4 regions of the Streptomyces sp. QH1-20 genome follow, and region 4 is predicted to be linked to each of the others. Evidence: riboswitches for the same ligand, from Rfam matches in the RefSeq annotation. Region 4 holds a riboswitch; each other region holds the start of a gene.
What was found. Region 4 has a riboswitch for cyclic di-AMP ahead of AB8O64_RS14870 (transglycosylase family protein). Riboswitches for the same ligand answer to the same signal wherever they lie in the genome.
Positions count from the first base shown of each region.

Region 1: linked by a shared signal. The riboswitch ahead of AB8O64_RS17055 (M23 family metallopeptidase) and the one ahead of AB8O64_RS14870 (transglycosylase family protein) in region 4 are both predicted to bind cyclic di-AMP.
Region 2: linked by a shared signal. The riboswitch ahead of AB8O64_RS03855 (C40 family peptidase) and the one ahead of AB8O64_RS14870 (transglycosylase family protein) in region 4 are both predicted to bind cyclic di-AMP.
Region 3: linked by a shared signal. The riboswitch ahead of AB8O64_RS05535 (C40 family peptidase) and the one ahead of AB8O64_RS14870 (transglycosylase family protein) in region 4 are both predicted to bind cyclic di-AMP.

Region 1 is NZ_CP166299.1:3,812,705-3,820,006, reverse strand. It holds gene AB8O64_RS17065 (DEAD/DEAH box helicase) at 1-1,337, shown strand, start outside; gene AB8O64_RS17060 (PP2C family protein-serine/threonine phosphatase) at 1,741-2,892, shown strand; cyclic di-AMP (ydaO/yuaA leader) riboswitch at 3,111-3,279, shown strand; gene AB8O64_RS17055 (M23 family metallopeptidase) at 3,290-4,576, shown strand; gene AB8O64_RS17050 (MFS transporter) at 4,753-6,246, shown strand; gene AB8O64_RS17045 (aldo/keto reductase) at 6,328-7,272, shown strand.
Region 2 is NZ_CP166299.1:815,220-822,521, forward strand. It holds gene AB8O64_RS03845 (alkaline phosphatase PhoX) at 1-934, opposite strand, end outside; gene AB8O64_RS03850 (rodlin) at 1,204-1,614, opposite strand; gene AB8O64_RS03855 (C40 family peptidase) at 1,959-2,432, opposite strand; cyclic di-AMP (ydaO/yuaA leader) riboswitch at 2,436-2,612, opposite strand; gene AB8O64_RS03860 (cytochrome P450) at 3,147-4,346, shown strand; gene AB8O64_RS03865 (hypothetical protein) at 4,428-5,102, opposite strand; gene AB8O64_RS03870 (MFS transporter) at 5,194-6,474, opposite strand; gene AB8O64_RS03875 (amino acid adenylation domain-containing protein) at 6,505-7,302, opposite strand, start outside.
Region 3 is NZ_CP166299.1:1,230,797-1,238,098, reverse strand. It holds gene AB8O64_RS05565 (adenosylmethionine--8-amino-7-oxononanoate transaminase) at 1-273, opposite strand, end outside; gene bioB (biotin synthase BioB) at 266-1,486, opposite strand; gene AB8O64_RS05555 (8-amino-7-oxononanoate synthase) at 1,635-2,804, shown strand; gene AB8O64_RS05550 (DUF397 domain-containing protein) at 2,808-3,083, opposite strand; gene AB8O64_RS05545 (helix-turn-helix domain-containing protein) at 3,093-3,971, opposite strand; gene AB8O64_RS05540 (ATP-binding protein) at 4,237-4,665, shown strand; gene AB8O64_RS05535 (C40 family peptidase) at 5,024-5,494, opposite strand; cyclic di-AMP (ydaO/yuaA leader) riboswitch at 5,498-5,694, opposite strand; gene AB8O64_RS05530 (hypothetical protein) at 6,004-6,312, opposite strand; gene AB8O64_RS05525 (ATP-dependent Clp protease proteolytic subunit) at 6,319-6,954, opposite strand; gene AB8O64_RS05520 (dienelactone hydrolase family protein) at 7,154-7,302, shown strand, end outside.
Region 4 is NZ_CP166299.1:3,312,826-3,320,127, forward strand. It holds gene AB8O64_RS14845 (hypothetical protein) at 41-238, shown strand; gene AB8O64_RS14850 (exopolyphosphatase) at 322-1,278, opposite strand; gene AB8O64_RS14855 (DUF501 domain-containing protein) at 1,346-1,897, opposite strand; gene AB8O64_RS14860 (septum formation initiator family protein) at 1,962-2,435, opposite strand; gene eno (phosphopyruvate hydratase) at 2,607-3,887, opposite strand; gene AB8O64_RS14870 (transglycosylase family protein) at 4,170-4,901, opposite strand; cyclic di-AMP (ydaO/yuaA leader) riboswitch at 4,906-5,088, opposite strand; gene AB8O64_RS14875 (transglycosylase family protein) at 5,348-6,427, opposite strand; gene AB8O64_RS14880 (cytochrome P450) at 6,543-7,302, opposite strand, start outside.

The DNA.
Region 1 (7,302 bases), 500 kb from region 4:
GCCGCGATGTCCTCGGCCGCGGCCGCACGGGCTCCGGCAAGACCCTGGCCTTCGGCCTGGCGCTGCTCGCCCGTACCGCGGGCCGCCGGGCGGAGCCCAAGCGCCCGCTCGCCATGGTCCTCGTCCCCACCCGTGAGCTGGCCCAGCAGGTCACCGACTCGCTCAGCCCGTACGCGACCGCCGTGAACCTGCGGATCGCCACGGTCGTCGGCGGCATGTCCATCGGCCGCCAGGCGCAGACCCTCGCGCGCGGCGCCGAGGTGCTCGTCGCGACCCCCGGCCGCCTCGCCGACCTCATCCAGCGCGGTGACGCCAAGCTCGGCGACGTGCGGATCACGGTCCTGGACGAGGCCGACCAGATGGCCGACATGGGCTTCCTGCCGCAGGTCACCAAGCTGCTCGACCAGGTCGACCCGGACGGCCAGCGCATGCTGTTCTCCGCGACCCTCGACCGCAACGTCGACCGGCTCGTCCGCCGCTTCCTCACCGACCCGGTGACGCACTCCGTCGACGCCTCCGTCGGCGCGGTCTCCACGATGGACCACCACCTGTTCCACGTGACGGACCAGGACAAGAAGGACTCCGTCACCCGGGTCGCCGCCCGCGCCGGGCGCGTGATCATGTTCGTGGACACCAAGCGCGGCGCCGACCGCCTGGTGAAGAAGCTGCTGTCCGAGGGCGTCCGGGCCGCCGCGCTGCACGGTGGCAAGAGCCAGCCGCAGCGCAACCGCACGCTGGACCAGTTCCGCACCGACCAGGTCACCGCCCTGGTCGCGACGAACGTCGCCGCGCGCGGCATCCACATCGACGGCCTCGACCTCGTCGTGAACATCGACCCGCCGACCGACCACAAGGACTACCTGCACCGCGGTGGCCGCACCGCGCGCGCCGGCGAGTCCGGCACGGTCGTCACGTTCGTGCTGCCCGAGCAGCGCCGTGAGATGTCCCGGATGATGACCACGGCCCAGATCACGCCGAACGTCATCAAGACGTACCCGACCGACCCGGAGCTCGCCCGCATCACCGGCGCCCGCGAGCCCAGCGGTGTCCCGGTCGTCATCACGCCCCCGGCCCCGGCCCAGCCGCAGAGCACCGGCAAGTCGTCGAGCTCGCGCGGCAGCCGCGGTGGCCGCGGCCGCACCCGCACGGACGCCTCCGGCTCCAACGCGGGCGGCTCGGGCAACAGCGGCAGCCGTCCGTTCCGTGGCTTCGGCAACGGCACGGAGGGCTCCCGCCGCTCCGGCACCCGCCCGGGCAACGCGGTCGGCCGTGGCCGTCGCAGCGGCGGCGGTGGTGGCGGCACGGGCGGCGGCGGCCGTCGCCCGTCCGCGGCGTGACGCGTACGGAGTGACCTGACGGTCTTTGACGCCGGACGGGCTGGATGTGGCTGAGCTCAGCCACATCCAGCCCGTCCGGCGTTTGTGGACGCGCCCGCGGCCCCCGGAATCCGGGCCCCGCCCCACTCCGACGGCGGATCCCCGCTCGCCTGCCCTTCCGGCACGCGCGAGGCTGAGGGGATACGCGCGGGACGGCCGGTCGTCAGGAGAGAACACGGTGGGGAAGCGAGGCGAGCCCGGGTCGGCTTCGACGCGCGACCCGGCACGTGAGGCGGCCTGCGGCCCGGCCCGCGATCCGGCCCGAGGCCCGGCATCGAACCCCCCGTGGAACCCGCCGCAGCGGAACGGCGGGGAGTCCCACTGGACAGTTGCCCGCCGCGCAGCGAGATGGCTCCCGGCCCTCCTGATCGTCGGCGGCGCCGCCTTCGACTACTTCACCCCTCCCCGCTTCACCTACGCCCCCTTCTTCTGCTCCGCCCCCCTCGTCGCGGCGGCCCTGCTGTCCCTGCGCGCCACCGTGACGACCGCCCTGGCGGCCGTGGGCGCGGCCATCACCCTCGCGGTGTACCACCGCGTCCACGACACCGCCGAGTCCGCGACCGAGGTCGTCACGGTCACGGCCGTCTCCCTCCTCGCCCTCGGTCTCAACCGCATCGTGCGCCACGGCGACCAGCAGCTCGCCTCCGCGCGCGGCATCGCCGAGGCCGCCCAGCGCGCGGTCCTGCCGACGCCGCCCGCCCGCATCGCCGGGCTGCGCGTCGCCGCGCGCTATGTGGCGGCCCAGGCCGACGCCCGGATCGGCGGCGACCTCTACGCCGTCCAGGACACCCCGCACGGCGTGCGCGTGATCGTCGGCGACGTGCGCGGCAAGGGACTGGGCGCGGTGGAGGCCGTCGCGGTGGTGATCGGCGCCTTCCGGGAGGCCGCCGAGCAGGAGCGCACGCTCGAGGCGCTCGCGGCCCGGCTGGAGCACGCGTTGTGGCGGGAGGGCAGACGGCGCGCCAACCTGGACCAGTCCGAGGGCTTCACCACCGCGGTACTTGCGGAGGTGCCGCCCGGGGCGAACACACTGCGCCTGGTGAACCGCGGCCACCCGCCCCCGCTGCTGCTGCACGCGGACGGGCGGGTGGCCGAGACGTACCCGGAGGTGCCCGCGCTGCCGCTCGGCATGGGGGACCTGGGTGGGTGGCCGGACCGGGCGGAGGAGCGGGAGTTCCCGGCGGGTTCGACGCTGCTGCTGTTCACCGACGGGGTGACGGAGGCCCGGGACGCGGACGGCGTCTTCTACGTCCCGCAGGACCGGTTGCGCGGCAGGCAGTTCCGGAGCCCGGACGCGCTCCTCGACGTCCTCGCCGCGGACGTGGCCCACCACTCGGGCGGGCACACGGCTGACGACATGGCCCTTCTGGCGATCCGGCGCGGTGACGGCTTCCACCATCCCGTGGCCGTCGCGCGCGGCACTCTCACCGCGACCGTGACGTCCACGCGGACGCACACTTCCCCGCACGGATCTGCTGCCGGTTCTCCCGCCGGTTCCTCCGACGACCGTAATTGATCTTGAATCGGCGCGGGCCGTCGATATGGCCTGACGAGGGATCAACTCCGTGGTGTTCCGGTAGCGCGCAGTAACTCGCCTCCGGGGAAACCCGCGTGTCCTGTGAAGTAGGCCCCGAAAGCCGGTGGGTTCGGGCGTTCGGCTTGGAATCCGCCAGCCATGTCTATTAACGTTCGATAACGCAGCGCGGTCGTCACAGCCGCCGCAAGAGGCGGCACCGTGCGCCTTCGCCGAATCCCGCGGGCACAGCACCATCTGCACCACCAGCGACAACCGGGAACCGGGGAACCACCAAACTTGGGGTGAATCGGGCCGTACTCCGGCCCGTAGGAGACCTTCCTGTTCCGAACCCGTCAGCTAACCCGGTAGGCGAGAAGGAAGGAAAGGAGTCGCCCTCGTGGCGTCCAACAAGCCTGCCCCCGGCGATGGTTCCTACGGGTCGTACGGGCCGTACGGGTCGTACGAGCAGCCGGAGCCGTCCGAGCCGTACGGGTCCTACGCGCCGGAGCCTTCGATCGTGCCCGCGTACATGACTCCTCTGACGCCCGCGGCCGAGCCCGCCGTCGCCGTCGAGCCCACCGTGAACCCCATGGCCGCCGCAGAGCCGGCCGCGGAGCCCGGGGAGGTGTGGAACCCCACCGCGGAGTCCGTCGCCCCGGTCCGTGGCAGACACCGCGTCGTCAAGCAGCGCGGCGGCACGATGGCCCGCAGTGGCGCGGTCCTCGGCGTCGGCGTGATCGCGGCGGTCGGCGCGGGCGGCATGGCGACCGCCCAGGACCGCCCGGCGGCGCCGATATCCGTGCCCGACGTGGCCCAGAGCATCCCCGGCTTCGGCGCGCTGCTGGCGGATGACGACGACAAGAAGAAGGACGCCGCTTCCGGCCCCGCCGCGGCGCAGGCACCCGGTGCCGATCAGCCGCTGACCCAGGCGGGACTGTCCGCCGAGGAGGCGGCCCGCGGCACGTCCGACGCCGGCGAGGCGCTACGCGCCCGCATCCTCCAGCAGGCCGAGCACCAGCAGAACCTCGGCGACGAGGAGGCCCGCGAGGCCGAGGCGAAGAAGGCCGCCGAGGCCCACCGGAAGGCGGCGGCCGAGAAGGCGGAGCAGGCCGCGGCCGAGAAGGAGAAGGCGGAAGCCGAGGCGGCGGCCGAGAAGAAGAAGGCGGAAGCGGAAAAGGCGGCCGAGAAGGCCGCAGAGAAGTCTTCGAACGAATCTTCTGACGAATCTTCGAGCGAACCCGGGGGCGGCGGGTCGGAGTCCTCGGGCGGTGGCAGCGGCCACAGCTCGGGCTCTTACTCCCTCCCCGTCGGCTCGTACACGCTGACCGCGGGCTTCGGCCAGGCCGGCGACATGTGGTCCGCGAACCACACCGGCGCGGACTTCGCCGCCCCGACCGGCACCCCGGTCAAGGCGGTCGACGGCGGAACGATCACCAGCGCGGGGTGGGCGGGCGCGTACGGCTACCGCGTCGTGCTGACGCTGAACGACGGCACCCAGATCTGGTACTGCCACCTCTCCTCGATGGTGGTCACCTCCGGCCAGGTCTCGGCGGGCGACGTGATCGGCCGGGTCGGCGCGACCGGCAACGTCACGGGCCCCCACCTGCACCTGGAGACCCGGCCGGGCGGCGGCTCGCCGGTCGACCCGCTGTCGTGGCTGCGCGGCCGGGGCCTGCAGCCGTAAGGGGCCCTGCAGCCGCAAGGGGCGCGGAGCGTTTCGTAAGGGGCATGGGCGGGGAAAGGCTCGTACGAACGTAGAAGCCCTACGCCCACTGCCTGTCCCGCACGACGCCGATAATCGGTCCCGATAACCACACCTTTGCCACGAATGCTTCAGGTTCAGGTGGGAACTCGGGGTGTGTGACGAATGCGACGATCACCACCTCAGTGCCTGCCCGCCTCGACCGGCTGCCCTGGTCCCGGTGGCACTGGACGGTGGTGATCGGCCTCGGCACCGTCTGGATCCTGGACGGGCTGGAGGTCACGGTCGTCGGCAATATCGCCGGCCGTCTGTCCGAGAAGGACAGCGGCCTGTCCATCACCTCGGGGCAGGTCACGGGCCTGGCGGCGGCGCTGTACGTGGCTGGTGCCTGCGTCGGAGCGCTCTTCTTCGGGCGGCTGACCGATCTCTTCGGCCGTAAAAAGCTTTTCATGATCACGCTCGCCGTCTATCTGGCGGCGACCGCGATGACGGCGTTCTCCTTCTCCACGTGGTGGTTCTTCCTCTTCCGCTTCCTGACGGGCTTCGGTATCGGCGGTGAGTACGCGGCCATCAACTCCGCCATCGACGAGCTGATCCCCGCCACCTACCGCGGCCGGGTGGATCTGATCATCAACGGCAGCTTCTGGCTCGGCGCGATCGGCGGCTCGCTGCTGTCGATCCTGATGCTGGACACGAACATCTTCCCGGCCGACCTCGGCTGGCGGATCACCTTCGGCTTCGGCGTCGTTCTGGGCCTGGCCATCCTGCTCGTACGGCGCCATGTGCCGGAAAGTCCACGCTGGCTCTTCATCCATGGCCGCGGCGAAGAGGCAGAAGTGCTGGTGGCCTCCATCGAGCAACGCATCGAGATGGAGAAGGGCGAGGTCCTGCCGCCACCCACGCGGCAGATCACGATCCACCAGCGCAAGAGCATCGGCTTCGGCACGATCGCCCGCACGGTCTTCTCCCAGTACCGGCGACGGGCGGTTCTCGGCCTCGCGCTCTTCATCGGCCAGGCGTTTCTCTACAACGCGATCACCTTCGGCTTCGGGGCCATTCTCACCACCTTCTACGACGTGTCCACGTCCCGCACCGGCTACTTCTTCGCGGTGATAGCGGTCGGCAACTTCCTCGGCCCGCTGTTCCTCGGCAGGCTTTTCGACACCGTCGGCCGCCGCATCATGATCTCGTCGACCTATTTGCTGTCCGGCGTGCTCCTCTTCGGCACGGCCGCGCTCTTCGACGGCGGACATCTGAGCGCCAATACCCTCACCGCCTGCTGGGCCGTCGTCCTCTTCTTCGCCTCGGCGGGCGCGAGCAGCGCCTACCTCACGGTGTCGGAGGTCTTCCCGATGGAGACCCGGGCCATGGCGATCGCCTTCTTCTACGCCCTGGGCACGGCGGCCGGCGGCATCAGCGGCCCGCTGCTCTTCGCCTCGCTGACCGGGAGCGGAGTCGTCGGCGACACGGTCCTGGCCTTCCAGATCGGCGCGGCGCTGATGTGCCTGGCCGGGCTGGTGGCGGCGTTCCTGGCCGTCCCGGCGGAGGGCCGCTCGCTGGAGGACATCGCGGAGCCGCTGTCGACGGCGAAGAAGCCGTCGACGCCGGACCCGCCGACCCCGGAGGCGGGGGCGGTGACGGCCGAGGCTTGAAAGAATCGGCGAGGGCGCGCACCGGCTCCGGAATCGGAACCGGACGGAATACGAGCTTCTGCCCGGGCGTTGTGTGTCCCCATGGCTGACATTCACAAGAAGATCGGCAACCTTTCCGTCCACCCGCTCGCCCTCGGCGGCAATGTCTTCGGGTGGACGGCCGACGAGGCGGAGTCCTTCGCCGTCCTCGACGCGTACGCCGCGGCGGGCGGCAATTTCATCGACACCGCGGACATCTACTCCGTGTGGGCCCCGGGCAACGAGGGCGGCGAATCCGAGACCGTCATCGGCAATTGGTTCGCCTCCCGCGGCAACCGCGCCGACATCGTCCTCGCCACCAAGGTCGGCGGCGGCCAACCCGAGAAGCGCGGGCTGTCGGCGAACGCCATCAAGTCGGGCGTCGAGGAATCGCTGCGGCGACTGCGCACGGACTACATCGACCTCTACTACACGCACTTCGACGACCCGTCGGTGCCGGTGGAGGAGTTCATCACGGTCCTCGACTCCCTGGTGAAGGAGGGCAAGGTCCGCGAGATCGCCGCCTCGAACATCACCGCGGACCGGCTGGCCGAGGCCCTCGCCTTCTCCGACGAATCCGGGCTCGCGAAGTACGCCGCGATCCAGCCCCACTACAACCTGGTCTCGCGCGACACGTACGAGGGCGACCTGGCCGACGTCGCCGCCCGCCACGGCCTGGCGGCCGTCCCGTACTTCGCCTTGGCCTCGGGCTTCCTCACCGGCAAGTACCGTCCGGGCCGGACCGTGGACAGCGCACGGGCGGAGGGCGCCGGCAAGCACCTGGAGTCCGAGCGCGGCCGCCGCGTCCTCGCGGCCCTGGACGAGGTGGCCGCGGCTCATGACGCCGAGGTCGCCACGGTGGCCCTGGCTTGGCTGAACGCCCAGCCGACGGTCGCGTCCCCGCTGGCGAGCGCGCGCACGGTGGAGCAGCTGCCGGCGCTGCTGGCGGTGGCGGACGTGACGCTGACGGAGGCGGAGCTGAAGCGTCTGACGGAGGCGTCGGCGTAAGGGGGGACGGTTACGGGCCGGGGTAGCCGG
Region 2 (7,302 bases), 2.5 Mb from region 4:
GGTCGCCGGAGGACGTGCCGGTGACGTTGTCCACGCCGGTGAGCGGTGCGCTGCCGCTCACCAGCGAGTCGTCGTAGGCGAGTTCGATGGTTCCGGCCGCCGCGTTGTACTGCCAGACACGGTTGTCGCCCTTGGTGGTGAACCAGCAGGTGTCGTCGGCGTAGTAGCAGCCTTCGCCACCGTTGAAGCGCTTGGCCCCGGCGACCTGGTTGCGGGTGGCCGTGCGGGCGCCGGACGGGTCGGGGACGGCCCCCCAGGTGACGGGTCCCGAGGTCCCCGAGCCCATGGTGAGCACCTCGAGCTTCCCGGCCGAGAGGTCGCCCCAGGTGGTGGGGGTGAAGCGGTAGAAACAGCCGTCGGTGACGTCCTCGGTCAGATAGACCGCCTTGCGGACCGGGTCGGCGGCGGCCGCTTCGTGCTTGAAGCGGCCCATGGCCTCCCGCCGCACCGCCGCCTTCACGCCCCACGGGTCGGTCTCGTAGACGTAGCCGCGGTCGACCTCCTCGCAGGACAGCCAGGTGTTCCACGGCGTCCTGCCGCCCGCGCAGTTCTGGCGGGTGCCGGAGAGCACGCGGTACGCCGCGACGACGGACCCGGCGGCATCGAAGCGCAGCGCGCTCGCCCCTCCGGAGGGGTTGATCTCCGAGTTGGAGACGTAGATCCAGCCCGCGCCGTCGGCGTAACAGGCCCCGCCGTCCGGGGCGTTGTGCCAGGTGTAGGAGGTGCCGGGGACCCGCTGTCCGGACCGGGCGACGACCCGGGCGGTGAAGCCCTTCGGCAGCCGGAGGCCGTTGCCGTCGGCGGCGCCGAGCGGTCCGTAGGGGCCGGCGCCCGGCTGGGCCGGGCTCGCGTAGGCGGCGCTCCACAGTGAGCCGCCGAGCGCGGCGGCCGAGGTGCCGACGACGGCCGCGCGCAGGAAGGTGCGACGTTCCACGGTCACTCCAGGGGAGTTGGGGGGTGCCTCGTCACCGACCGGCGGCGAGGCCTGGTCTCCCGGACCATAAAAGCGCAGAGTTGACAGTACATCAACAAAAGGTGAATCCGGAGTGATCCCCTTCCGGGCCGATCCGCGACGTCGCCCGGAGTACCCGCGATAATCCGCCCGTTGGACAAGGTGATCAATTGCCTCGGCACACGGGAATCCCCCTGCTCCGGATCCCGCGTACCCGGAGCAGGGGGATGAACACCAAAGGCTCTGGGCCGTCAGTGCCCGTCGTGCGCGCTGTTCCCGGAACCGTTGCCCGACAGGATCGGGATCTCGTCCAGGATGTGCGACAGCTGGTCGTCCCCGTCGCTGATCGTGGAGTTGTCGGTGCACTGCTGCTGCTGCTGCGAGGTGAGGATCGGGATGTCCTGGATACCGATGTTGAGCAGCGCGATGAGGGACTGGACACCGATCTTGCCGATACCCAGGCACGGCTTGTTGAGCGTGCCCTGGATCAGGCTCATCTGCGGGCTTTGCTCGCCGCCGGTCTTGGTGTTGCCGTAACCGGTCTTCGCGGCGTTGCCATTGGCGACGTCACCGTTGTCGTTGCCGATCGCCATCGCGGGAGCGGTGATGGCGCCGACCGCGGAAACCGTCATCGCGGTCGTGGCGAGTACCTTCTTGAGCACGTCCATGCCTTTCGATCGATTAGCGCCCCTCACAAGGAAGCGACCTGAGTAACTCCGGTCGATTTAAGAAGTTCCGGACATTCACTCATTTGAGCCAGCCGGATCATGAGCGGCGCCATCGAAAGGCAGGCGGCAAACGGCCACCGACCCGCCCGGGAGAGCGGGCAGGTAATTGCGCACGCACGCGTGGCGCACTTCCGGGGCGACCAATGGGGTGACGGCACCCGGGTGTTTCGGATTCGGCTGGTAGCGTGCTGCGCGCAGCGGTGCCTCCGCAGCCGTCAGCCCGCCCGGACTGTGCCCCCACAAGAGCGTCCGGGCGGGCTTTTGAACAGCCTCAAGGGCTACTTGACGCGGCCGTACCAGACACTGTTCGTCCAGATCTTCTCCAGCCGCACGGACTTGCCCGGCTTCGGAGAGTGCCAGATCTGATTCTTCCCGGCGTAGATCCCCACGTGGTAGACGTTGCTGCCCGAGTGGAAGAACACCAGGTCGCCCGGCTGACGCGAGCCGGCCGAAAGATGCCTGGTCTTGTTGTACTGCGAAGCCGCGGTGCGCGGCAGTGCCTTGCCCGCCTTCTTGAAGGCGTACAGCGTCAGGCCCGAGCAGTCGAAACGGTTCGGACCGGTGGCGCCGTACTGATACGGCGACCCCTTCTTCGAGGCCGCGATCTGCAGCGCCTTCGTTCCCGGAGTCGCCGCCTGTGCGTCGGTTGCCAGTGTCGGGATCAGCATCGACGCGGTGACGGTGGCTGCGGTCAGAACCGATGCGGTTCCGGCCCGGGAAAGCAGTGCAGGTATGCCAGGGAACGCAGACATGCCAAAGCCCTTCGTCATCCGCCTACGAAAGGTGACCTGTCGGGTTCGGGCTGACAAAGTTGCCCGGCCACATACGTGGCTTCACCCCAAGAACCACTGCCATCGTGGTTCGTCGTGCTTGGGTCTCCCGCTCCTGCCGATCCTTGATCTGTATCTGCACCCGGACGGCGGCAGGACTCGGCGTCCGCCCGGGTCGCCCGCCTCTGTGACGGGTTCTTGTGTTCGAGCAGAGATCCTGCATCATCAACAGCTGAAAATCAGAGCCCAAACGGCCTTCTGTGAACTTGTTCACTTCGCGTCGCCCCAAGGAACCGGGGGCTGATTTCACCCCGCCCGAACCCCTGTCAACAGCCCCCGTACAGCGGAAATCGGCGTCGATCGACGCCTGAAAGCGGCTGGATATCAAGGGAGTTACCGGCGGTCGCGGCCGATACCCGCCGGGCACCGGGAGGGCGGTCCCACGCGCACGCCCGCCGGTTCCGTGGGGCCGCCCCGCCCGATGACTGAATGACAGCCTCCGCATTATCCGCGGCCAGGGCGGACTGACGGGTGGTGAGCGGCCGGGGCCCTCGCGTTCGACTGTGGCGACCACGGATCCTTCACTCACCCCCGAAGCGTGGACAGCTCCCCACTTGATGCTACGGTCGACCCATTAAGTGGGGAACAGCCCCCGCTTGATCTCCGGTCATGCCCCGGACGACGAAGGGAACGCCTGTGTCCACGCCAACCCTCGAGGACCTCACACCCGCCGGCACGGACTTCACCAAGGACCCGTATCCGCTCTACGCGAGCCTGCGGGAGCGGGGTCCCGTCCATCGGGTGCGGACCCCCGACGGACGCGAGTCCTGGCTGATCGTCGGCAACGACGAGGCCCGGGCCGCCCTGACGGACCCCCGGCTGCGCAACGACATCCGCTACTCGCCGGACTGGGAGGACGACGGCGGCTACGCGATCGGGCTGAACATGCTCCAGGTCGACCCGCCGCACCACACGCGTCTGCGCAAGTTCGTCGCCAAGGAATTCACCCCGCGCCGCATCGAGGAGCTGCGCCCCCGCATCGCGCGGTGGACCGGCGAACTCCTGGACGCGATGCTGCCGCTCGGCCGCGCCGACCTCGTGGACTCCTTCGCGCTGCCGCTGCCGCTGACGGTCATCTGCGAACTGCTCGGGGTGCCCGTCGGTGACCGCGCCGCCTTCCGCGAGTGGTCCAACGAGGTCGTCCTCCCCAGCAGCCCGGAGGCCGCCGGTGCCGCCGCCCAGGCGATGACCGCGTACTTCGTGTCGCTCATCGAGGCCAAGCGGCAGGACCCCGGCGACGATCTCCTCAGCGCCCTGACCACCGCCACGGACGACGACGGCGACCGGCTCTCGTCCGACGAACTGCTGGGCATGGCCTTCGTTCTGCTCGTCGCCGGCCACGAGACCACCGTCAACCTCATCTCCAGCGGCGTCCACGAGCTGCTGCGCCACCCCGACCAGCTGGCGGCGCTGCGCGCCGACTGGTCCCTGCTCGACGGCGCGATCGAGGAGATGCTCCGCTACGACTGCCCGGTGGAGCGGTGCGCCTTCCGCTACACCGCCGAGCCGGTGGAGATCGGCGGCACCACCATCCCCGCCAGGGAACCGGTGATCGTCGTGCTCGCCGCGGCGGCCCGCGATCCCCGGCACTTCCCCGAGCCCGACCGCTTCGACATCCGCCGCGAGTCCCGTGGGCACCTGGCCTTCGGCCACGGTATCCACCACTGCATCGGTGCCCCGCTCGCCCGGATGGAGGCGGCCATCGCCCTCAAGGCCCTGCTGGAGCGCTGCCCGGACCTCGCCTTCGACATCGACCCCGCCGCTCTCACCTGGCGTCCCAGCATGGCGCTGCGCGGGCTGCTCACCCTGCCCGTGAGGTTCACGCCGCAGCGGTAGCGCGGCTTCCCGGGGCGGACATACGGATGGCCCGGACCCGTCGGAGACCGACGGGTCCGGGCCACTGCCGTGCCGGGCGCCTCAGCCGCCCGCACCGGCGGGCGGGCGGCTGTCGGGCACCTCGCGGCCCGGGAAGATGTCGCCCCGCTCGTCCGGCTGCACGCCGCCCCGCTCGCGCAGCGGCGGGAGCACCGCGTCCAGTTCCTGGTCGTTCGCCGGGTGGGCGGCCTCGGCGGCGCCGCGCAGGACGTCGCGGCTCACCGCGTCGCGGGCCGCACTGAGCCGGACCACGTAACCGTCCCGGGCCAGGGCGTACTCATGAGAGCCCGCCGTGGAGCGGTACCACGTGCGGCCCTCCCGCTCGCAGGTCACCTCTCCGCCGCCCGTACCGAAGACGGAGCCCTCCGCGCAGTTCGCCTCGGTCAGCGTGCCTCGGTCGACGGTCAGCCACAGCACCGCGCCGCCCTTGGCGTAGGCGAGGGAGAAGCCGTCGTCGCCGATGACGCCGACGGACTGGGCGGCCGGCTCGAAGCCCGGGACGCTCGTGACGTGGATCAGCTCGATCGCGGTCTCGATGGCCCGGGCCCGGGCTTCGAGTTCCGCCCGGTCGACGGGGGCCGCCGTCGGGGCGGCCGCGGGGCTCGCGGGCCGCCCGGGCCGGTCCCCGGCCTGGGCCTGGGCCGCACCACCGATGGTGAGAACGAGAGGCAGCAGCAGGGCCGCGGAGAGTGCCGGGCAACGCAAGGAACGAATCATGCGAACATATTTCCGCAATCCGGGCCCGCATCCGGGGCAAGCCACGCAGACCTGACCCGAAATGATCGCACTATTGCTCGATCGTGCGCTCTTATGCCGCTTCCACAGGCTCCGAAGACAGCGAAGTCGGCTCGAAGTCACGCATCTTGCGCAGCGGTGAGCACAGCAGCACCAGCGGGGCGAGCACCAGTCCGGCCGCGAAGATCCACAGCGTCTCCCGGACGCCGATGAGTTCACCGAGGACGCCGGCCAGCAGACCGCTCAGCGGCAGGACGCCCTGGACCAGGAAGCGCATGGTGGCCGTCATCCGGCCGAGCAGGTGCGGCGGGCACTCCGTCTGGCGGTAGGTCACCTGGCAGATGTTGTAGAGGGTGATGCCCGCCGACTGCACCACCGCGCCCAGGACGAACAGAGCGATCCGCCAGTCCTTCTCCGCGAGCGGCAGCAGCAGTCCGAAGGGCGCGGTGGCGAGCAGGGACAGCCACGTGAGGCGGGCGGCGCCGATGGTCTTGGAGAGCCGGCCGACGACGACCGCGCCGAGCATCGCACCGATCGTCGACGTGGCGAGCACCCACCCGATCGCCGCGGGCGGCAGCCCGACGGTCCGGGTCAGGAACAGGACCTCGAGAGTGATGGTCGCGCTGAGGAAGAGATTGGTCGCCGCGGTGTTGAGGGCGATGAGCCGCAGGACCCGGTGGCGCAGGACGTAGGACAGGCCCTCGCGGATGTCCGTGAGCAGCCCGCCCTCGCGGGCCGTGGTGGGCTTCTCCTCGCGGGCGCCGATCCGCCCGAGGAGGATCACGGAGGCGAGCGAGGTGACGGCCTGGCTGGCTATCGTCCCGGCCGCCCCGAAGGCCTGGACCAGGAATCCGGCGATGCCGGGCCCGCCGAGTTCGGCGGCGGAACGGACCGTCTGCAGCTTGGAGTTCCCGTTGATCAGCTCGGATTCCCCGACCAGCGTGGGCAGATAGCTCTGGTCCGCGACATCGCCGAAGAGCCGGGCGCAGCCCAGCAGCAGCGCCACGGTGTAGAGCAGGGCCATGGAGTGCAGGTCCAGCAGATACGCGAGGGGGACGGCGGTGAACAGCACGACGCGCACCGCGTCCGCAGCGATCATGACGTTGCGGCGGCGCATCCGGTCGACCCACGCCCCGGCGGGCAGTCCGAGCACCAGCGCGGCCGCCTGTTCCGCGGCGGCCAGCAGGCCGACCTCCCAGGGCGAGGCGTGCAGGGTGAGCACGGCCATCAGCGGGAGCGCGACGTAGGTGATGCTGCTGCCCAGTTCGTTGCAGATGTGGGAGGACATGAACAGCCGGAAGTCGCGGCGGCGCCGGCGGTCGGGCGCGGCGAGTTCCGCGGTGGAGACGGACACCTGGGTTTTCCTTACGTGTGGGTCGTCGGTCTAGCGGGACGAGGCGGTGACGAGCGGCCGGTCCGCTGACCTCGCGGGGTCCGGCAGGGCCCGGGGGTCGAGCTTGCCGCCGGGGGTGCGCGGCAGCTCGGCCAGTACGACGACATGGGACGGTACGAGGTAGCCGGGCACTCTGTCACCGAGGAATCGGCGGATGTCGTCGGGCTCCACGGTGGTGCCGGGGGCGGCCACGACGTAGGCGGCCAGCCGGTGTTCGTCCCGGTCGCGCAGGGCGCGGGCCACCACCTCCTCGACCGCCGGGTGCGCGGCGACGGCCGCCTCGACCTCCTTGAGCTCCACCCGGTGCCCGCGGATCTTGACCTGGTCGTCGGAGCGGCCGAGGAACGCGAGCGTCCCGTCGGTGCCGCGCCGCACGCGGTCCCCGGTCCGGTACATGCGCGCGCCCCGCTCGGTGGTGAAGGGGTCGGCGACGAACCGCTCGGCCGTCGGGCCCGGCCGGCCGTGGTAGCCGCGGGCCAGGCAGCCGCCCCCGATGTACAGCTCGCCGGCCACGTCCGGGGCTGTTTCGCGCAGTTCGCCGTCCAGGACGTAGGCGCGGGCACCCGGCAGCGGTACGCCGAGGGGGATCACCTCGTCGCCTGGGCGCCCGGCGAGTGCCGCGGGGTGCGGCTCGTAGGTGGTGGCGGTGATCGTCGTCTCGGTGAGCCCGTAGGAGCTGATGACCGGCGGGCCGCCGGCGGCGAACCAGCGGACCAGGTCGGCGACCCGGCCGGCGTCGCTGCCGATCACCACCTGGCGCAGCGCCCCGGGCAGGGGCCGGGGACGCCG
Region 3 (7,302 bases), 2.1 Mb from region 4:
CCCGCCGAACATCACATGGCTCATCTTCCCCAGCTGCTCCTGGGCCGCCGCGTTGAGCACCGGGTGGTTGTAGCCGTGGACCGCCGACCACCACGACGACATGCCGTCGATCAACTCGACGACGCCGTCGACCGGTTCGGCGAGCCGCAACCGCACCCCCGACGCGGACTCGACCACCAGCGGGTCGACCCGGCCGGGCATCGGACCGTACGGATGCCAGACGTGCTGCTTGTCGAGGGCGAGCAACTCGCCCGCGGTGAGCGGCTCAGGCATTGGGAGGCAGCTCCGTGCCGGCGCCGCGACGGCGGACGGCGACCAGATCCGTACGGGCCTCGCCGGCGTCCGCGCGGGTTTCACCGGCCGGAGCCGGAATCTCTGCCTCCGGGGTGGCCGTGGCCTCGGCGGCCGCACCCGTGTCCCCGTCCCCGCAGGGGCCGCAACTGCCGCCCCCGTGCCCGCCGCAGCCGGACGCCACCGCGTCGGCACGGTGCGCGGGCAGCGTCGTGGTGCCGGTGCCCTCCACCTCGAAGCCGGCGTCCGCGATCATGTCGAGGTCCGCCTTGCCCTCCTGGCCCTCACTGGTCAGATAGTCGCCGAGGAAGATCGAGTTGGCGAGGTGCAGCGCGAGCGGCTGCATCGACCGCAGGTGCACCTCACGGCCGCCCGCCAGCCGTACCTCCACGTCGGGGCAGACGAACCGCACCATCGCCAGGATGCGCAGCGCGCGCTGCGGGGTGAGGTTCCACTCCTTGGCCAGCGGGGTCCCCTCGAAGGGGATGAGGAAGTTGACCGGCACCGAGTCCGGGTTCAGCTCGCGCAGCGCGAAGACCACGTCCACCAGGTCCGCGTCGCTCTCGCCCATGCCCGCGATCAGCCCGGAGCAGGCGGACATCCCCGCCGCCTGGGCCTGCTGCACGGTGTCGACGCGATCGGCGAAGGTGTGCGTGGTGGTGATGTCGCCGTACGTCGCCTCGGAGGTGTTGAGGTTGTGGTTGTAGGCGTCGGCTCCGGCGGCCCGCAGCCGCTCGGCCTGTCCGTCGGTCAGCAGCCCGAGGCAGGCGCACACCTCGACGTCCTCGTTCTGCTCCTTGATCGCCTCGATGGTCTTCGAGACCCGGTCGATGTCCCGGTCCGTCGGGCCGCGCCCGCTGGCGACCAGGCAGACCCGCTTCGCACCGCCGGCGACGCCCGCGGCCGCCGCCTTCGAGGCGTCGTCCGGCTTGAGCCAGGTGTACTTGAGGATCTCGGCCTTGGAGCCCAGCCGCTGCGAGCAGTACGAGCAGTCCTCGGGGCAGAGCCCGGACTTGAGGTTGACGAGGTAGTTCAGCTTCACCCGCCGTCCGAACCACCGGCGGCGCACTTTGCCCGCCGCGGCCACCACATCGAGCAGGTCGTCATCGGTCGTCGCCAGTACGGCGAGCGCCTCTTCGCGGGTCGGCAGCTCCCGCCGCAACCCCTTGTCCACCAGCGTGTTCAGCAGGTCCATGGCGCCGATCCTCGCCTACGGCAGCACTCCCGGCCAAGGTAGAGATCGCACAACGGGGGCCGATTCATGTGTGTGTATTGCCACACCCTGACCAGGGCCCCCGGCGGCTACGTTCTATGCAAACCCCACAGAACGTGAAGGACGGCCGATGCCCCAGGATCCGTTCGACTGGATCGACGCGGAGCACGAGCGGCGACTGGCCGCCGGGCTCGTACGGACCCTACGGCCGCGGTCGGCCGACTCGCCGCTCCTCGATCTGGCCGGGAACGACTACCTGGGCCTCACCCGTCACCCCGAGGTCACCGAGGCCGCCGCCGACGCGGCTCGCCGCTGGGGCGCGGGGGCCACCGGCTCCCGGCTGGTCACCGGCACCACCGCCCTGCACGCCCGGCTGGAGGAGAGCCTCGCCGAGTTCTGCGGATTCGAGGCGGCGCTCGTCTTCTCCTCGGGGTACGCAGCGAACCTCGCCGCGGTCACCGCCCTGTGCGGCCCGCCGATTTCATCCGGTGTGTCCCCTTCGGTCCCCCTCGTCGTCTCCGACGCCGGCAATCACGCCTCGCTCATCGACGGCTGCCGGCTCGCCCGCGCCGAGACCGCCGTCGTCCCGCACGCCGACGCGGAAGCGGTCCGCAAGACGCTGGGGGCGCACGAGGGCCGGGCCCTCGCCGTCACCGACTCCGTCTTCTCCGTGGACGGCGACGCCGCACCGCTGGCCGCGCTCGCCGAGGCGTGCCGGGAGCACGGCGCGGCGCTGCTGGTGGACGACGCGCACGGACTCGGCGTCCTCGGCGAAGGCGGCCGGGGCGCGGTGCACGCGGCGGGTCTGGCGGGGGACGCGGACGTCGTCGCCACGGTCACCCTGTCGAAGTCGCTGGGCAGCCAGGGGGGCGCGGTGCTCGGCCCCGCCCGCGTCATCCGGCACCTCGTCAGCCACGCGCGGACGTTCATCTTCGACACCGGGCTCGCCCCGGCGGCGGTGGGCGGCGCGCTCGCGAGCCTCGAGGTGCTGCGCCGCGAACCGGGGCGCGCGGCCCGGGTGCGCCACGTCGCCACCGAGCTGCACCGCAGGGTGACGGCGGCGGGGCTGACGGCGGTACGGCCCGACGCGGCGGTGGTGTCCGTCCGGGCCCCCTCCCCGGAGGCCGCCGTGCGATGGGCGGCCGACTGCCGTACCGCCGGGCTCGCGGTCGGCTGCTTCCGTCCCCCGTCCGTGCCCGACGGCATCTCGCGGCTGCGGCTGACGGCGCGCGCGGACCTCACGGACCGGCAGATCGAGGAGGCGGCCGACACGGTCCTGCGGACCGCGCCGACCGCCTGACGCTCAACTCCTGGTGGCAGTGGCCCCATCGGACACTTCGGCCCCGCGGCGGCGGCCGAGGCCACCGCCGCGGAGGTCTCCCACGAACGAGGACCACGCGGCGGGCGAGAACGACAGGACGGGGCCGGCCGTGCGCTTGGAGTCCCGTACGGCCAGCAGGTCCGGACCGAGCGGGGCCGTCTCGACGCAGTTGTTCATTCCGGTGCTGTAGCTGCTGCGCCGCCATGTCGCGGCACGCAGAGCAGAGAGGGAAGGGACATAGCGAGGCATTGCGGGCATGGTGCCTCCTCACGCGCCGTCATGGAGCCCGGCGATGTAGTCCAACGAGTTCTCGTGCGAGAGGGCGCGGGTGCGCAGGGTGGCGAAAGCGGAACCGTACGCCCGGAGGTCTTCTTTCCGCTCCAGATAGAGGCTACTCGTCAAGTGGTCGAGAACCACCACATCCAGATCTGCAATGCGCGGAAATGAGAAAATAACGAAAGGGCCTGTGATGCCGATATGACTGCCTGCGGAGAACGGGAGCACATGCAGTCGCACATGCTTCATGTGTCCCGTGGTCACCAGGTGCCGTAACTGCCCCGCCATCACCTCGCGCCCGCCGACCTCATGACGCAGTACCGCCTCGTCCAGCACCGCGCACAACTCCAGCGGACGCTCGCCCCGCAGTACCGACTGACGGGCCATCCGCACCCGCACCAACTCCTCGACCTGCTCCGGAGGTGGGTCGTTCAGCGCCGCGCGGGTCACCGCGCGCGCGTACTCCGGCGTCTGCAACAGCCCCGGCACCACCGTGGTCTCCAGGGTGCGCAGGTGGGAGGCCTCGGACTCCAGGCTGATGAAGTCGAGGTAGGCGGGCGGCAGTCGGTCGCGGTAGGCGTACCACCAGCCCCGCCGGGCCCCCGCGCCCTCACCCGGATCCGCCGACCCCGCGCCGCACAGCGCCCCCAGCAGTGCGCGCAGTTCCGGGTCGGTCACCTGGTAGGCATCCAGCAACAGGGCGACGTCCGAGGGCTTCACGCCACTGCAGCCCGTCTCGATCCGGCTCACCTTCGACTGGTGCCAGCCCACCGCGCAGGCCGCCTCCCGGCTGGTCAGCTCGGCCAGTTCACGCTGGCGGCGCAGCTCCGCGCCGAGCTTGCGGCGACGCACCGCGGGTCCGTAGCGCATGGGTATTCCCTTTCGACCAAGGTGAACACGTCCACATCCATACGTCAGTGTCAATAGACGAGTGCGCCACCCAAATGTGGTCGCTCCCGGCAGAGTTCACCGCTTCGAGCGACAGATATATGCATTTTCCGGTGGATCGCTCACTCTCGGACGCCGACGGTGGCACTCTGTGACGAAGAGCCGTCCGAGATCGCTCCCGGCGTCACCGCGTCAGTTCCTTGGCTCACGCGTCGGAGTCCGGCCTCGGTAGGAAAGGGACAGCGCCATGGCGGATCACCAGGAAGCAACCGTAACCCTGCCGAGCGCCCCCGCCTCGGTGTCCGACGCGCGCCGCTATGTCGCGCGTGTACTGGCGGAATGGGGGCTGGCGGACGGCACCGAGGACGCCGACACGGTTCGGCTGATCGTCTCCGAACTCGCCACCAACGCCGTGCAGCACACCCGCGGCCAGTCGCCCACCTTCACCGTGGACGTCCGGCTCGACCGGGAGGAGCAGCTGCGCATCGGCGTCACGGACAGTCACCCCCGCTATCCGAGAAGGCTGCCCGCCGCCGTCCAGCAGGACAACGGCCGCGGCATGGTCATCATCCGCTGTCTGACCGCCGAGCGCGGCGGCAGACTGTCGGTCACCCCGACCGCCGACGGCGGCAAGACGGTCTGGATCTGTCTGCCCTGGACCGTGCCCGTGCCCTGATCACCCCGCGCGGCTGTGGGCCGGGCGGTGGGCCCCGTGGCCGTGAGGAGGCCGAGGGGTCCACCACCCGGCCCAGGGGCGGCCACCGTGATCGCACGGTGTTCGCGGACAAGGCGGGTCGAGCGGCTCGGGCAGGTCACCGGCGGGCAGGCGCGCCCTTACCCGTTCCGGATCGCTGCCGGTGAAGGCGACCGTGTGCCCGGTCGGGGCCGGCGGCCCCGCGTCGCGAACGAGGGGCCGCGGCACCACAGTCGTGTCCGCCGGCGGCGGGTGGGAACACACCCGTTGCCGCGTCGGCGCACAGGGAGGCGAGGACGGTGGCGGGGGCGGCCTTCGTGGCACGCCACCGCCGGCGCTTTCAGTTCACGCGGCCGTAGCTGACGCTTCTGGTCCAGATCCGCTCGTGGCGGACGACCGCGCCGGTCTTGGGAGCGTGCAGGATCCTGCCGTTCCCGACGTAGATGCCCACGTGATAGACGCCGCCGGCGGAGTGGAAGAACACCAGGTCCCCGCGTTGGCGGGCGGAGCCGGGGACATGGCGGACGCGGTTGTACTGGGCGGCGGCGGTGCGGGGCAGCTTTTTACCGACCCGCTTGTACGAGTACTGCGTCAGCCCCGAGCAGTCGAAGCTGTACGGTCCTGTCGCGCCCCACTGGTAGGGAGCGCCCTGCTTCGATTCCGCTATCCGCAGGGCGAGGGTGGAGACGTTCGCGGCCTCGGCGTCGGGCGAACCGCCGGGCACCAGCACCGAGGCGCCGACGGCTGCGAGGGTGAGGGCCGAGGCGGCCTTGGCCCTGGAGAACTTCGTTGGTCGTTTGTGCGCGGCCATACGCAACCCTTCGTCTGCCGCCTATGAAGGATGACCTGTCGGGTTCGGGCAGGCGAAGATGCCCGGCCGCCGAGGCGGCTTCACCCCAAGGGACGACCAGTGGTGCCGGTCGTCCCGCCGTACTCGGGTCCTCCACTCCTGCCGATGCACTCGTGTCGACCAGTCATCCGGGCGGCGGCAGGATTCGGCGTCCGCCCGGACCGCCCCGCCGCGGTGGCGGGGTCTTGTCGTCGCCTGGATCTTGGCGCAGCCGCGGCACGGATTCCGAGAGGATCCGGTGATATGTGAGCCTGGTCACCTCTGGCATGTTCGGGTGGACACCGGACGGTTTGGCGCCCACCGCTCAACCCTGTTGAGCCGTTCACCTGCGGCGAGTTGATCTCCGCGATCGCCTCGTACGCGCGCGGCTCGGATCGATCACTGCGCGATGTCTACGCAGGGTCCGCTGTCTGCGGGAGATCGCGTTGAGGTGTCGCCCGGCCGGTCGTTCCGGCGCGCGTCCGGGCTCATCAGCCCGGCGTGTTCGGCGGCATGGTGACCCGTGCGGCCCGCCGCTCCCCGTCCAGGACCAGCATCGCCCGTGTGAGTGTTCCGATGTGCACCTCGCGTTCGCCTCGCTCGTGCATGAGCGTCAACGCGTCGCGCAGCCCCGTCGCCGCGACCACGAGAGCCTGCGCCGCCCGTAGCCCGGCGTACGTGTCATGCGCGCGGGCCGGGTTGATCCGGCCCAGGAGATCCAGTACTTCCAGATACCGGTCCACCAACTCGCCCTCGGCGCGGGTCAGGGCGGGCAGGGGTGGCAGTTGGGGCGGCCACATCGCCGCTCACCTCGCGCCGAGCGGCGCGCCCGGGCCCTTGCGGCTCGAGGTGAGCCGGTCGACCAGCCCGTACGCCACCGCGGTCTCGGCGTCGAAGACGGTGTCCCGCTCGATGTCCCGGGCGACCCGCTCCACGCTCTGCCCCGTGTGCCGCACGAGCATCCCCGTCAGCGTGTCCCGCCTGCGCGACATCTCCCCCGCCTGGATCTCCAGATCGGAGAGCTGACCCTGGACCGGTTCGCCGAGGGAGGGCTGGTGGATGAGGACGCGCGCGTTCGGCAGCGCCAGTCGCTTGCCCGGGGTGCCGGCGGTGAGCAGCACGGCGGCGGACGAGGCGGCCTGGCCCAGGCAGATCGTCTCCACGTCGCAGCCGATGTAGCGCATCGTGTCGTAGATGGCGCACATGGCGGAGAAGGAGCCGCCGGGGGAATTGATGTAGAGGGAGATGTCCCGCTCGGGATCCGCGTGTTCGAGGTACATGAACTGCGCGATCACATCGCTGGCACAGGTGTCGTCGATCTGCGTGCCCAGAAAGACGATGCGCTCGGACAGCAGCTTGGAGTACGGGTCCGTCGTGCGGGCGCCGGTGCTCGTGCGCTCCGTGAACTCGGGCAGGACATAGCGGGCCGTGGGTCGGTGCATGGTGGCACTCCTCGTCCGTGAAAAATGTACAGGACGTACAGATCGTTGTGGTGAGCATGGCGCAGCGGGGCTCGGCGCGGCAACGGATCGGACGCGGTTTCGCTCTGGGCGTGAGGGCGGGCGGGGGCCGGCGGGCCCTGGCCTGTCGTTGACCTCAACCCTTGTGCGCGGGCGTCGGAGCAAGGAAGGATGATCCGCCATGCCCACCAAGTCTCTGCAGATTCCCACCGCGGACGGCCAAGCCGACGCTTTCGCCGCTTTCCCCGACCGGGACGGGCGGCACCCGGGGGTGCTGCTGTACCCGGACGCCTTCGGCGTGCGGCCCGTGCTGGAGGAGATGGCCCGCGA
Region 4 (7,302 bases):
TCGGCGCCGGACCCAAATCCGGAGGAAGACGACGAGGACGATGACTGACGAAACGCCGTCCCCGGACGAGCCACCGAGCAATCGATTCATGATCGGGCTGCTGATCAAGCGCGATCTGCCCGACAGGTCCGGGCCCTCCGAATGGTGCGGCAAGCACCCCAAGGAGCGGACGAAGCTGGTCGTCCGTAAGGGGTGGGTGTGCCTCGACTGCGTACGCGAGAACAGCCGCCCGCAGTAGCCACGGCCGGCGCACCCCCTGAACGAAGCGGGCCGCCCGGAGTCCCATGACTCCGGGCGGCCCGTACCGCAGGTTCCGAACCGTCAGGCGTTGTCGCCGGTCGCCACGGACCACGCGATGCCGTCCAGGATGTCGTGTTCGCTCACCACGACCTCCCGCGCGCCGATCCGTTCCATCACGGCCTGGAGGACGAGCGCTCCCGCGCCGATCACGTCCACCCGGCCCGGGTGTATGGCCGGGATCGCCGCGCGCTGCTCGTGGGTCGAGGAGAGCAGCATGCCGGTGATCTCCTGGACCTGGTCCAGGGAGATCCGCGCGTGGTGGATCGCGGACGAGTCGTACTCCGGCAGGCCCAGGGCGATGGCCGCGACCGTGGTGACCGAGCCGGCCAGGCCGACGAGGGTGCGGGCCTCGGTGAGGGGGACGGTCTGCTCGGCCTGGTCCAGGGCCGCCTCGATGTCGGCCTTTATGGCGGACAGCTGGCGGTACGTCGGCGGGTCGGTGACCACGCCGTCGTGGACCAGGTGACGCTCGGTCATCCGGACGCAGCCGACGTCCACGCTGCGCGCCGCGCGTACGTGCTCCTCGCCGACGACGAACTCCGTCGAGCCGCCGCCGATGTCCACCACCAGATACGGCTTCGCCAGGTCGTCGCGGCCCGTCAGTTCCTTGGTGGCGCCGGTGAAGGAGAACTCCGCCTCCTGGTCACCGCTGATCACCTCGGGCTCGACGCCCAGGATCTCGACCACGCCACGCACGAAGTCCTCGCGGTTCTCCGCGTCCCGGGAGGCGGAGGTCGCCACGAAGCGCAGCCGGCTCGCGCCGTGCTCCTTGATGACCTCGGCGTACTCCCGGCAGGCGGCGAAGGTGCGCTCCAGCGCCTCCGGCGCGAGCCGGCCCGTGCGGTCGACGCCCTGGCCGAGGCGGACGATGGTCATCCGCCGGTCGAGCTCCTTGAGTTCGCCGGTGGCAGGGTCGGCGTCCGCGACGAGGAGCCGGATGGAGTTGGTGCCGCAGTCGATGGCCGCGACGCGAGTCATGCGCACTCCTGAAGGGTTGGATCGGCCGCCCGGGCGGCGCGCCCGGGGGTCTGCTGCCGGGCGGGGCTCACGCCTTCGCGTCGGCGTCGCACGTCCCGTCGGTGCCGCACGGGCTGACGCAGGGGCCCTTGGCCCACCACTCGGGGAGCATCGCGATGGCCTCGTCGCCCAGCGGGTTCACCCCGGGGCCCGCGGCGAGTGAGTGGCCGACGAGCACGTGCAGGCACTTGACCCGGTCCGGCATGCCGCCGGCGCTCGGGAAGCCCTCCAGCACCTCGATGGCGTCGCGGCGGGTGATGTAGTCCTCGTGGGCGGCGCGGTAGGCGTCGGCCAGCTCCGGGTCGGACTGCAGTCGGGCGGTCATGTCCTTCATGACGCCGTCCGCCTCCAGCGTGCCGATCGCGGAGGCGGCGCGCGGGCAGGTCAGGTAGTACAGCGTCGGGAACGGCGTGCCGTCCTCCAGACGCGGCTGGGTCTCGACGACGTCGGGGGTGCCGCAGGGGCAGCGGTGGGCGATGGCGCGCAGACCGCGCGGCGGGCGGCCCAGCTGCTCCTTGAACGCCGCGATGTCCGCGTCGGTCGGCTCGGTGGGCTCGGTCTTCGGAGGAGGGGTGTCCATGTGTCGCTCGTACTCGCTCGTACTCGGTGTTCTCGAATGGTCGGGGGCAGGCCCGAAAAGGGCCTTACGGGGAGTCCGTGGCGTCCACGCCGTCCCAGAGGTTGCTGTACCAGGGGCGGTTGGCCGCGCCCTGGTCCGTGCGGCGCTTGGCGGGCCCGCTGCCGTCCACCACGCTGTAGCCGGTCTCGCCGGGGCGTACGTAGTGCAGGTGCTCGCGCGCCTGCGCCTCGACGTACGCCGGGTCCTCCAGCCGCGCCTTCTGCTCCTGCAGCCGTTTGACCTGTTCGCGGGCGCGCTCGGACTGGCGCCGCTGGTCGGCGATGTCCGAGCGCTGGGTGACCCACTGGCGCATGGGGTAGGCCAGCGCGACGACCAGGGAGCAGACGACGAGCGCGAGGAGGGCTGCGCGGCCGGTGAGCCGGCTGCGGCGGGGCGGCCGCGCGCGGTAGACCCGGCCGCCCCGGGCCGACGGGCCCTGTACGAGCACCGTGCCGAGCGCCTTGAGCCTGGTCGCGGTGGGCAACCGTTCCGCCGCCACGTCGCCTCCCCGTGGTCTCTGAACGAACGTACGTCCTCGGCCACGGTACGGGACCGTGGCCGAGGACGTAGTGAGGCTGCCGTCTGTCCCGGGAGGGTTTTCGGCCGGGAGCGTTCAGCGCCCGTTCGGAGCCCTGGTGCCGGGGGGAGCCGGCCGGGTGTCAGCCGGGTGTCAGCCCTTGAAGCGCGGGAAGGCGCTGCGGCCGGCGTAGACCGCGGCGTCGTCGAGGATCTCCTCGATGCGCAGCAGCTGGTTGTACTTGGCGACGCGCTCGGAGCGGGCCGGGGCGCCGGTCTTGATCTGGCCGCAGTTGGTGGCGACGGCCAGGTCGGCGATGGTGACGTCCTCGGTCTCGCCGGAGCGGTGGGACATCATGCACTTGAAGCCGTTGCGCTGGGCGAGCTCGACGGCGTCGAGGGTCTCGGTCAGCGAACCGATCTGGTTGACCTTGACCAGCAGGGCGTTGGCGGCGCCCTCCTCGATGCCGCGGCCGAGGCGCTCGGGGTTGGTGACGAACAGGTCGTCACCGACGATCTGGACCTTGTCGCCGAGACGCTCGGTGAGGGTCTTCCAACCGTCCCAGTCGTCCTCGAACAGCGGGTCCTCGATGGAGACCAGCGGGTACGCGGCGACGAGCTCCGCGTAGTAGTCCGTCATCTCGGCGGCCGAGCGGGACTTGCCCTCGAACTCGTACGAGCCGTCCTTGAAGAACTCGGACGCGGCGACGTCGAGCGCGAGCGCGACGTCCTGGCCGGGGGTGTAACCGGCCTCCTTGATGGCCTCGAGGATGAGGTCGAGGGCTTCGCGGTTGGAGCCGAGGTTCGGGGCGAAGCCGCCCTCGTCGCCGAGGCCGGTGGACAGGCCCTTGCGCTTCAGGACGGCCTTGAGGGTGTGGTAGACCTCGGTGCCCCAGCGCAGCGCCTCGGAGAAGGACTCCGCGCCGATCGGCGCGATCATGAACTCCTGGATGTCCACGTTGGAGTCGGCGTGCGACCCACCGTTGAGGATGTTCATCATCGGAACGGGCAGCAGGTGCGCGTTCGGGCCGCCGAGGTAGCGGAAGAGCGGCAGGTCGGACGCCTCGGAGGCGGCGTGCGCGACGGCGAGGGAGACGCCGAGGATGGCGTTGGCGCCGAGCGAGCCCTTGTTGTCGGTGGCGTCCAGGTCGAACATGGCCTGGTCGATCAGGCGCTGCTCGGTGGCGTCGTAGCCGACGAGCTCCGGGCCGATCTGCTCGATGACGGCGAGGACGGCCTTCTCGACACCCTTGCCGAGGTAGCGGTTCTTGTCACCGTCACGGAGCTCGATGGCCTCGAAGGCGCCGGTGGAGGCGCCGGACGGCACGGCCGCACGGCCCGTGGAGCCGTCGTCGAGGCCGACCTCGACCTCGACCGTGGGGTTGCCTCGCGAGTCGAGGATCTCGCGAGCTACGACGACGTCGATAGACGGCACGTGCGTCTCCTTCGTGTGTGTCTGAAGTTCTGCCCCCGAGCCTAACGGGCTCCGGGGGTTCCCCCCGCCGGTGGACCACCTGGCGAGCCGAAAAACCGCACAAATGCCGAGATCATCGGACGAACAGCCGATGTGTTCGCCGAGCGGAGAATCCGGACACGGGGCAACGCCCGGGTCCAAAAACGGCGGAGCCCCGCTCCGGCGCGCCCCGGGGGGAAGGCGCGTCGGAGCGGGGCGGTCCGCTGTGAACACCGGTGGCACGGCGGAGGCCGGCCCGCCGGATCAGCTGAGGTGCAGCTGCTGGCCCACGAAGATCAGGTCGGCGTTCTCGACGACGTCCTTGTTGAGCTCGTGCAGCTTCTGCCAGCCGCCCTTGACCTTCTTGGCCTCGGCGATCTTGGCGAGGGTGTCGCCGGCCTTGACCTCGTACTCGCCGTCGCCCTTCTTGAAGGACTTCGGGGTGGCCTTCGGGGCCGGGGCCGGAGCGTCGTCCTCGTCCTCGGACTGGAGCTGCGGGGCGGCGGCCTTCGGGGCGGCCTGCTGCTTCGGGGCCTGACGCTCGCTGCGGTCCGCGTGCGACTTGGTGGAGGTGCCGCGCGAGGAGGAGGAGGAGGAGGAGGAGCCGGAGGTGTCGACGTCGGCCTTGGCGCCACCGGCGCTCAGACCGGGCACCGCGCAGCCCCAGGCACCCGGGCCCTGCATGGCGAGCAGCTTCTCGGCGACGGCGATCTGCTGGCCCTTGGTGGCGTGGTCGGCGCGGTCGGCGTAGGCCTGGCCGCCGGCGGCGTTCCAGGAGGACTGCGAGAACTGCAGACCGCCGTAGTAGCCGTTGCCGGTGTTGATGGACCAGTTGCCACCGGACTCGCACTGCGCGACGGCGTCCCAGGTGTCGACGGAGGCGGCGCTGGCGGAGGTCGCGGCCATCAGGGGCGCGGCGACGGCGACACCGGCGACGCCGGCGAGCGTGACGATACGAACGGCCTTGGACGGACGACGGTGCTTGCCCTTGGACATGAGTCGGTTTCCTCACCGACGCCTACGAGGTGAGCTGTCGGGTTCGGGCTGTGAGTTGCCCGGCCTGGTGTGCGGTGCACACTCGGCTTCACCCCAAGCCGTCCCGCCCCTGTCGATCATGTGATCGGCTGGACCGTTCCGGCGCCTACCTTGGTTCCCCCGCTCCTGCCTACGGCGCTTTCGCGACGACCCCTCCGGCCGCCGGCAGGATTCGGCGTGGCGACCGTGGTGCTCGCGGTGGCGAGCGGTGACGACGTTAGACACAGCTGGCGTACGGGTTCAAACCCCTGATTCCAGCCACAGTTGCCTCTTGTTACCCGCGGGAACACCTTGTTTCCGCAGGTGAGAGACCATGAACAAACTCCGGATGACTGCCGTCCGACCAGAAGTCAACGAGACCCATGTCTCACTTTCGACTGGAACGGACATTCCCCGCGAAGTCTGCTCTATTTACCGGCTTTTTTCTTGACCTCAAGCTTCTGACCAGGCTGGATCAGGTCCGGATCGTCCCCTACCACCTTCTTGTTGTCCTGGTAGAGGGAGGACCAGCCGCCCTCGACGGAGTGCTGCTCCGCAATGGCTGACAGATTGTCACCAGGGCGCACCGTGTAGTCGCCGGCGCCCGGTTGGTCCGTGCGTGCGCCCCCGTCCCGCGAGGCGCGGCCGTCGTCCGAACGCGGCGTCCCGGCGTGGTCCTTGTCCGTGCCCGTGCCGTCCGTGCCGTCGGGCGTCGGCGTGCCGGAGGAGCCCGTGTCCGTGCCGGGCGTGCCCGAGGGGGCGCCGGGCGTGGTCGAGGGGATCTCGGTGGGGTCGTCCGTGGAGGGCTTGCGGTGCTTGCCGCCCTCCGACGAACCGTCCGTGGGCTGAGTGGACTCGCCGGGCACCGGCTCGGTGGGCTTGCCGGACGGCTCGTCGGTCCCCGTGGGAGCGGACGGCGAGGAAGAGGAGTCGGGAGAGGACGGAGACGGCGAGGAGGAGGGCGAGGACGGCTTCTCGGAGGGAGAGGGCTTCCCGGAGGAGTCGGGCTTCTCGGAGGAGTCGGGAGAGGGGGTCGACGGCGTCGAAGGGGTGTCGCGCGTCGGCGCGGGCTTGGCGGGCGCCTCCGGCTCGGGGGTGTGCGTACTGCCCGGGTTGACCTCCGGCGCCTTGCCGCCCTTCGCGAGCCCCGAGGACACCGCGCAGCTCGGCCAGGCGTCCGGGCCCCGGCCGGCGAGGATCCGCTCGGCCACGGCGATCTGCTGCGAGCGGCTGGCGAGGTCGGGGCGCGGTGCGTAGTCCGTGCCGCCGTTCTGCTGCCACATCTCCTGCGTCATCTGCAGTCCGCCGAAGAAGCCGTTGCCGGAGTTGGAGCTCCAGACACCTCCGCTCTCGCACCGGGCGACCTTGTCCCACGTCTCGGCCTCGGCGGCGTTCGCGCCGGTGGCGGCGAGCAGCGGCATGGCGAGGGACGCGCCCGTCACCCCCGCCGCGACCACGATCGCCGGTACCTGACGGGGTCTGCGGTGTCTACCGTTGCCGGAGCGCATGCGTTGGCCTCTCGTTGGCGGCTCAGTTGATGGTGGTCGAACATAGCGACGGACCACGGGAGTCACAAGCCGGTGTAGCGGAGGTCACGCGAAGGTCACGTGAGTTGACGTATGGTCATCTGATACGCGCAGTGAATTCCACCGGAAGCGTGCGTAGACCACGCATAATCAGCCCGCCGCGCCACCTCAACTCCTCCGGGTCGGCCGCGAGTCGCAGGTCCGGCAGGCGGCGCAGCAGGGTCGCGAGGGCGGCCTGCCCCTCCAGCCGGGCGAGCGGCGCGCCCAGGCAGTAGTGGATGCCGTGCCCGTAGCCGAGGTGCTGATTGTCACGCCGGGACAGGTCGAGGGTGTCCGGCTCGGCGAACCGCTCGGGGTCGCGGTCGGCCGCCGCGAGCACGACGAGCACGGGGTCGCCGGCGGCGATGCGCTGCCCGCCCAGGGTGATCGGCTCGGTCGCGAACCGCCAGGTCGCGAGCTCCACCGGCCCGTCGTACCGCAGCAGTTCCTCCACGCCGGTGGCGAGCAGGCTCTCGTCGCCCTCGGCCAGGGCGCGTTGCAGGCGCTCGCGCTCGCCGGGGTTGCGCAGCAGGGCGTAGACGCCGTTGCCGATGAGGTTCACGGTGGTCTCGAAGCCGGCGAACAGCAGGATGAAGGCCATCGCGGCGGCCTCGTTCTCCGTGAGGTGCTCGCCGTGGTCGCTGGCGCGGATGAGGCCGGAGATGAGGTCGTCGTCCCCTCCTTCGCCCAGTTCCTCCCGCTTGCGGTGGATCAGCTCGGCGAGATAGCCGCGCATCTTCTTCACCGACCGGGCGACGCCGCCGCGCGGCCCGCCGCCGTGGCGGATCATCATGCCCGCCCAGTCCCGGAAGTCGTCC